2 regions of the Eubacterium sp. 3_1_31 genome follow, and region 2 is predicted to be linked to the other one. Evidence: a T-box and tRNA genes for the amino acid it is inferred to sense, from the RefSeq annotation. Region 2 holds a T-box; the other holds one or more tRNA genes.
What was found. The T-box of region 2 lies ahead of cysS (cysteine--tRNA ligase). A T-box ahead of a tRNA ligase gene usually reads a tRNA of that ligase, here a tRNA-Cys.
Positions count from the first base shown of each region.

Region 1 (4,272 bases), on a different contig from region 2:
GCCCACCGGATAATTGGGAAGGACGTTTATCAATCTGATCCAGCATACCGATTGCCTCTAAGGTGGACAGAGCAATCTTACGACTGTTTTGCTTCAAATCAGCACGCAGTTTTAAGGCATATTCCACATTTTCCAAGACACTCATATTCGGGAATAACGCATAGTTTTGAAAAATGATGCCCATTCCACGTTCACTTGGCTTTAAATGTGAAATATCTTGAGCGTCTAATAAGATTTCACCATCATCTTGTTTCTCCAAACCAATCAGAATACGCAATAAGGTTGTCTTTCCACAGCCACTTGGTCCTAATACACTTAAGAATTCTCCTTCTTTTACAGCAAAGGAGATATGTTTTAAAATATCCTTTCCGTCAAAGTTTTTATATAGATCTTTAACGATGAGTTTTGCATCCTTTAGTACTTCCATACTTCTAACAACCTTTCTTTTTCATGTATATCTTCGATTCCCGTCATATCCGCATAAGGAATATGTTTCGGATAATTGGGTATTGTATTTTTTTGATGCTGCAAGATCTGCTCCGGTGAGAAATGTTCCTTATCATATAATAGAAAATCATTTATGATAAAATCAAATACACGTTGTACATCGGCATCATTGCTGCTATGTTTCATCATGCCAGTGCCAGTCAATGAATATGGAGAACCTTCTTTCGGATAGACAATTTGAAATGGTGAACCTTCATTGATCTGATTTACTGCTTGAAAAGTCAGCCCTAAACCGATTCCAATTTCGCCCTGTATTAATAATTTAATAGGTCCACTGCCACTTTCACTAAATTGCTTCACATTATATTCCAGTTTATCAATATATGCTAAGGCATTCGCTTCTCCCATGGTATTCACCAAATTCTTATAAAAGAAATAGCCGGTACCACTGGATTTCGGATCGGGCATGGCGATAAGATTATAATATTTGCGATCTAACAGCTGTTCATATGTTGTCGGAATAGGAAGATGGTGTTTTTTTAAAACTTCGGTATTGATAATGAAAGCCCCTGCCTGACGTTCCCAGATTACATAGCGATTATCAAATTTATCCGGTTGTAATTCACGCAGATAAGATAATTTGCTATAACCTTTGATATCCGCTAATTCCTCTTTGATTTTTTCCATATAGCTGGATTCCAATCCTACGATGATATCGGCATCACTTTGATCCTTTTCCACATAGATTTTTGCTGCGGCTTTGGCGGTTGGCACATACATCACCATGGCATGCAGATCAGGAAATTGTTCATTCAATTGTTTTTGCAATTCTTCCCCACGAAATTGTTCCATGGAAGAATAAATAATGATGGTTTCTCTTTCCTGACGAATGCTCAGCAACAGAATTGCCGTTATTAAAAACAATGCCACGATTGCCTTCCTCATCTTTCCACATCCTCCCTTTGTTCAAGTTATATTCATTTTAGCATACAAAATGAACAAATCAACCTTTTAATTCTTAATTTTACTTCATATTACTTCCAATGATTTTACATAAATTGAACAATCCATAATAATGAAAACGCTTTTTTGATCTTCCTAGAGAACAATTGTTGCAATAGCAAGCTCATAGCGAATGCCTTCAGATTGAGATTCGTGATAAGAAAAATCCCTTATCTACTTTTGCATGAAGACCATCGTAGCATACATACTAACCTTAGAAGGAGGGTAATCCTATGAAAAAAATTTATACAGTCTTTCTCATGGTGTTATTTTTATTTATCTTAACACCTGTACACGCAAAAGATACGCAGAACATCCTCATCACCGGAAAGCATCTTCCTTATATCATGGTAGCCAGTATGCAGGAAGATGATTCTATGGATATGTACCTTATTCCAACATCTTTGACCTTACCGCTTTCGCAAAACCCCCAACAGTTGCGGCCATTAAATCAATACGATAAGCAAGAAGAGATCAATCGCATACGTGAAGTGATTCAACAATTCTTTGAGCTTTCCATCACCAATACCGTGTATTTACATATGGATACTATTCAAAAAGATATGGGAGTCGCTTATAATGAACAAACCTTTTCTGATGTAAAACATATGACCGCTTATTTCGCAAAGGTAGTCAAACAATTAAAACTCTCGATGATTTTTCATGCGTCTGATTATCTAGAGGATGATTTGAATATCAGTGATTATTATGCATTCTATAAGATATTTCACGATGGTCATCCAAAAATACGCTATCATTATGTAAATTATCTGTATATTGATCCTACCGTCTGCTATCCATTAGATAATCAATTTTCATAAGTTTATCTTTCACATACAGATGGTAAAGTAAGATTGGGTAAAAACGGAAGTTGCCTTTCTCTACTAGTTCTTGCTAACATCCATAACTCCTCCATCATAAAAGGAGCTATGGATTTATTTTTGCACATCTATTTATTTTCTCATGAAAAAAATTAAATTTTTTTTAAATTTCTGCTTGCATTTTTTGTATTTTATTATATAATGTTATAGCACCGATGATGTGGGGCAATCAAAAATAAATATAAGGTTCCGTAGCCAAGTGGTAAGGCAATAGACTGCAACTCTGTGATCATCGGTTCAAGTCCGATCGGAACCTCCATTACTTGGGGTAGTGGCGAAATAGGCAGACGCAACGGACTTAAAATCCGTTGGGAGTTAATCCCGTGCGGGTTCAAGTCCCGCCTTCCCCACCAACATACGAACTAGCCTTTGCAAAAAGGCTTTTTTTATGTTTTACCATTTCAAAAAAAAGCATAAAGTCGTTTGCTTTATGCTTCCTATACCATGCAGACAAACATCATTTTTCATATGCTTGCATGGTTTTTTTATGCTTTCCACATCAAGTGATATACCTGAGCATTCGTTTCTGCATCGTTTTCTTTTGCTAAAATAGCAAAGTGTTCCCTTTGATAAAAACGCAATGCTTTTTCATTCTTTTCATATACATGCAATTGTAAAATTGTTTTGTGTTTTTTTAATTCATCCATTAACTTCTTTCCAATGCCCCTATTTTGCATTGCTTCATTTACAAAGATACCCGCAACATACGTATCCTGTAATCCGGCAAACCCTACAACAGCACCATTCTCCTCATATACATATACCTCTGCTTCTTGTATGGCTTGAGAAACCATCGCATACTGTTTTTTCCAATAGGTAGGTGATAGAAAGGAATGCGCTGTTAGATTGCCATGTAGCCAAATATCCATAACAACGTCATGGTCCATAGCTTCCATTTTTCTTATCATACTACTTCCTCCTGTAAGATAGGCATGCCATCGCTTGTTTTTTATGTGCAACTCTTGTTTAATCTATGATTTCTTTGATACTTTGTATAGTATCAATACGCAGCATGCGCACGATTGTTTTTCGTTTTGTCATGGTTTCTATTAACAACCATTCATCATCTAAATCACATAAAACACCTTCAATGCTATACATCGCATCTAGTGATGCCAGTGGTTTTTTTAAGATGATCGAGCAATTCTTCTTAAGATATTGCGGCAATATGGCTTGATAATTTAATGATGGTTGATCTTTTACAGTCTGTTTTTCCTTTTCCCCATGTGTCACTGTTTTCATAAGATAGCACAATAACACAAGGATGATTAGCAATAAAAATATTGTCATGCTGCTTCCTCCACGATCATAAAGCCATGGATAGCCCTTGTATCAATAAGTTTTATCAATGTTTCTTTTTTGAAAAAAGTATTGCTTTTTCCTCTTGTATAAGCCACTCGTATCCATTCCTTCGTAACCTCCAGCACCTTTGCTTTCTCGTTATAGGAATTCAGCATGTAATCAAAATCCTCACAATCTAAAATAACCGTCTTTCCCTGTAAAGCCTGTAACACATGCAAATCCTTCTTTGTTTTTTCTTGAGCTAGTATCTCTAATTGGTTATCCGCAAGATCGTCTAAAGAAATATGATAGATAGCCGCTAATTCGATAGCTTTATCAAAAGTCGGTGCACTTTGCCCATTTTCCCAGTTCGATATGGTTTGTCTTGTTAAAGAAAGCAAATCGGCTAGCTCTTGCTGACTATAACCACTTTTTTTACGCAATGCAATTAACTTATCTTTTAACATCGAATACCCCTTTCTACGTTTTGTGTGGTTCTATTATAGCGATTGTGCTAAAAAAACACTAGCAAAAATCTTTGGCATTTGGGCAAATTTCAATAACATTGCCTAAGCTACTGCCCCTTAAGCGTTATTTTAACAATTTCAGAGGTTGTTCCTATACGTATTGGCAAGCCCCAAGTACCTGCTCCGCTGCTGAC
Region 1 covers NZ_CAXUBY010000002.1:70,580-74,851, forward strand. The annotation lists gene ACESSZ_RS01195 (ABC transporter ATP-binding protein) at 1-427, opposite strand, end outside; gene ACESSZ_RS01200 (extracellular solute-binding protein) at 415-1,392, opposite strand; gene ACESSZ_RS01205 (hypothetical protein) at 1,683-2,270, shown strand; tRNA gene ACESSZ_RS01210 (tRNA-Cys) at 2,516-2,589, shown strand; tRNA gene ACESSZ_RS01215 (tRNA-Leu) at 2,596-2,683, shown strand; gene ACESSZ_RS01220 (GNAT family N-acetyltransferase) at 2,816-3,238, opposite strand; gene ACESSZ_RS01225 (hypothetical protein) at 3,297-3,620, opposite strand; gene ACESSZ_RS01230 (helix-turn-helix transcriptional regulator) at 3,617-4,078, opposite strand; gene ACESSZ_RS01235 (metallophosphoesterase) at 4,186-4,272, opposite strand, start outside.
Region 1: it has a tRNA-Cys gene. The T-box ahead of cysS (cysteine--tRNA ligase) is inferred to sense a tRNA for this amino acid. The anticodon was not compared.

Region 2 (4,272 bases):
TACATCGTATTGCCCTTCGCGATAATCGCGAGAATTTTCGAAATCAGTACCAACAATCCAAAACCCCTGTTTCTTTAAATATTTAATGGATTGTGCCAGGTTTGTCACCATGGCGACCTTTACCGTATCAATGGCTCCGGTACTGACTTTTGCCACCGTCGGGGTTAAGCCAACATTGCGATGTTTACCAATAATGACACCATCCACCCCAACACAATCACAGGTACGTAAGATTGCTCCCAAATTATGGGGATCTTCCAAACCATCCAACATCACGAACAAAGGCATTTTACCTTTGGGTATGCTTTCTAACAATTCCAATAATTCATATGTCTTATAGTCATCAATTTTTGCAGCGATTCCCTGATGATTTCCCTGTAACATACCATCCATTTTTTTACGCGGTAAAATCTTACATGTGATCTTATGCTCCTTGATAAGCTTTTCTAAAGCTGTATCTCGCATACCTTCTGCCATTAGGATCTCATAGATTTTTTTATCCTCCTGCAGCAACTGTTTTACTACATTTTTACCATATACATATTGTGTCATTTTACATCTCCTAATGCAACAATGCGTTGCCATAGCTGTAAAAGCCGTTCTTCTTTTTTCATCAGATACAGCCAGCCAAAAACAGCTTCTAAGCCGGTAGCTTTGCGATAAGTGATAACATCCGCATTTTTTGCCTTACTTTTAGGATTGGTATTTCTGCCACGTAAGACAATAGCCCATTCTTCTTCTGTAAAAAAGCCCTCGGTTTCTAATTGATTCAAAAATCCTGCCTGTGCTTTGGCACTGACCCATGCCTCACTGAATTTTTGTAAGTCTTTGGATTTCTGATAACCTTTCGATAATAGCAGCTCTCTTACATACAGTGACATCACAGCATCTCCCATGTAAGCCAAGGAAGTGCCATTATACTCCTGTATTTCCATTACAGAATACCCTTTTCGATAAGGCGCGCACGATAGTCATCGGCCGTAGCAAAATCTTTTTCCTTCACTGCAGCTTTCCACTTGTGATGCAATTCTTTATCCTCATCGGATAAGATCAAGCGGTTATTTTCAATTCCTAACACATCCAACATCGTTTCCACTGTTTTGACAATTCTTTGCAAGAAAGTCAAATCAACTTCCCGCTGGCGAATCGTCTGATTTAAGACTTTCACTGTCTCAAACAAAGCTGCAAAGGCATTTGGCGTATTCATATCATCCTGCATTGCATCCATGAATGGGGTAAGCAAAGTATCTTCTGCTTCATCTGTAATCTCCACATCCGCAAGAGCTAGCTTTACATACGCCTGTTTTAAAGAAGTCTGTACCTTTTGCAATTCCTTCTTCGCTGTCTCAATGGCCTCTTCGTTAATATTCAGAGGGCTGCGATAGTGTGCCGATAAGAATACCCAGCGTAATACATTGCCGCCAATCTTTTCAATCATGTCTTTAGCCCAAATGACATTTCCTAGTGACTTACTCATTTTTTCACCGTCGATATTCACCATTCCATTGTGAATCCAATAGTTCGCAATCGGTGTTTCATAAGCCGCTCTTGATTGTGCAATCTCATTTTCATGATGTGGGAATTTCAGATCCATACCACCGCCGTGAATATCAATTGTATGCTCTCCATGAAATTCCTTATTGATCATGACAACACACTCTGTATGCCATCCAGGTCTTCCAACGGACCATGGGGAATTCCATTGTATGCCCTCATCCGTACGTTTCCACAAGGTGAAATCCAAAGGATTTTCTTTCTTGCTGTTTTCATCGATACGCGCTCCCACCATCAAATCATCGATTTGTTGATTTGACAGCTTCCCATAGGTTTCCACACTGTTGACACGAAAATACACATCTCCATCAATTTCATAGGCATGACCTTTTTTCACTAACAGTTCAATAAAGGCAATAATGGCATCCATCGTTTCTGTAACCCTTGGCGCTGCATCTGGCATCATGGCATGCAATGCCAGACGATCGTCGTTATAGGCTTTGATAAATTTTTCCGTAATCTCTTTTTCACTAACTCCACATTCTTTTGCGACTTTGATGATTTTATCATCTACGTCGGTATAATTTGACACCATTTTCACCTTATATCCTAATGCCTGAAACGTTCTTTTCAGTGTGTCAAAAACAACGATGGGGCGGGCATTTCCTATATGAGGATAATTATATACGGTAGGGCCACATACGTACATATTGACCTCATGTTCATGGATTGGTTTAAACTCTTCGATCGTCTGATTCATACTATTGAATAGCTTCATAACTTACCTCCTAGCAATAAAAAAAGCACTTCGACTGCAAAGACGCCTATCTTAGACGCGGTTCCACTTTGCTTGAAATATGCTTTTCCACTCTTCACGTATAACGCCGTGTCACGTATTTTTCTACTTATCGAAAAATCCCTCAAAGGGGCATTCCCTGTTACCTTATGCTTTCTGCTTCCACCATCCAGAAATCGCTATGCCACAATGGTATCAAGTACTCATCCTTTGTCATCAGTTTTTTATAGTATAACAAGCTTAAGGCCAGAGTTCAATACTAACTCTTCCCTTTTTGTTCATCTAAAAGCTTCGTAATATCTTTGAACTGTTCCAATAGATCTTCTTGGATGCTGCTTTCTTTTAGTTTATTCACATAGACAGCATCAAGTTCATCCAAATCATCAAGTTCGTTTGTTTCTCCTTCATCATTGGTATTTAATTTCGTGCGTAATGCCATCCATCTCACCTCCGAATGCTTATAGTTTACACCTTTTCACAATATTTAAAAAGTGCTTTCCTCAACATTTATAATATTTATCATGGTTTTCATAGAGTTCTAAGACGAAATCACCAGTAGACAAGCTAGGCTCATATGTGTAAAAAAAGGAAGACAGCAAAAAAGGACTGCAGCATTAAGCCACAATCCTATTTAAGTTCTTACAATACTTGAATTAAGCTAATTCAGAGAAGTATTTGATTGTTCTAACCATCTGGCTAGTGTAAGAGTTTTCGTTATCATACCAAGATACAACCTGTACCTGAGTATTTCCATCTTCCATTTCGATAGCCATTGTCTGAGTAGCATCGAACAGAGATCCAAAACGCATACCGATGATATCGCTAGATACGATTGGGTCAGTGTTGTAACCGAAAGATTCGTTAGCAGCAGCTTTCATAGCAGCGTTGATTTCATCAACCGTAACTTTACCCTTAACAACAGCAACTAAGATAGTAGTTGATCCTGTAGGAGTTGGAACACGCTGAGCAGAACCGATTAATTTACCGTTCAGTTCAGGGATTACCAAACCGATAGCTTTTGCAGCACCTGTAGAGTTAGGTACGATGTTTACTGCAGCTGCACGAGAACGACGTTTGTCACCTTTTCTCTGAGGTCCGTCTAATGTCATCTGATCACCAGTGTAAGCGTGAATGGTTGACATGATACCGCTCTGGATAGGAGCTAAGTCATTTAATGCTTTTGCCATAGGAGCTAAGCAGTTTGTTGTACAAGAAGCAGCAGAGATAACTGTATCTTCTGGTTTCAATACATCGTGGTTTGTGTTGTAAACAACTGTAGGTAAGTCATTTCCTGCAGGAGCAGAGATAACAACTTTACGAGCACCAGCTTCGATGTGAGCCATTGCTTTCGCTTTTGATGTATAGAATCCTGTACATTCTAATACTACGTCAACACCTAATTCTCCCCAAGGCAGGTTTTTAGCATCAGCTTCAGCATAGATAGTGATTTCTTTTCCATCAACTGTGATTGATTTTTCACCAGCTACTACTGTATCAGCTTTTTCATAACGTCCCTGTGTTGAGTCGTATTTTAATAAGTGAGCCAGCATATCAGGAGAAGTTAAGTCGTTGATTGCAACTACTTCATATCCTTCAGCTCCAAACATTTGTCTGAATGCCAGACGTCCGATACGTCCGAATCCATTAATAGCAACTTTTACTGTCATCTTCAAAGTCCTCCTTTTAACACCCTTATTATACGTATTATCCTTTCTCTTGTCAATTGACAATTCTTTCACTTATACACTTTTTTACAGCCCTTCCTAAGCTTTTTCTGCTTGTTTCAAAATTCCCATTTCTGCAAGCCTTTACATTCTTCGCTAACCTTGAAAACATGGAAATGGACAAGTGGATATGCACATAAAAGCTTGTGTTTTTTCATTTCCATACATCGTTAAATACAACTATTCGTAAATATATCGTCTACGTCAAAGAAAGTTCTACATCCTTATCCATCTGCAAAATGATGGTCAATGTATCTT
Region 2 covers NZ_CAXUBY010000043.1:10,146-14,417, forward strand. The annotation lists gene rlmB (23S rRNA (guanosine(2251)-2'-O)-methyltransferase RlmB) at 1-552, opposite strand, end outside; gene ACESSZ_RS13590 (Mini-ribonuclease 3) at 549-935, opposite strand; gene cysS (cysteine--tRNA ligase) at 935-2,272, opposite strand; T-box leader at 2,308-2,516, opposite strand; gene ACESSZ_RS13600 (hypothetical protein) at 2,550-2,729, opposite strand; gene gap (type I glyceraldehyde-3-phosphate dehydrogenase) at 2,944-3,957, opposite strand; gene ACESSZ_RS13610 (WG repeat-containing protein) at 4,214-4,272, opposite strand, start outside.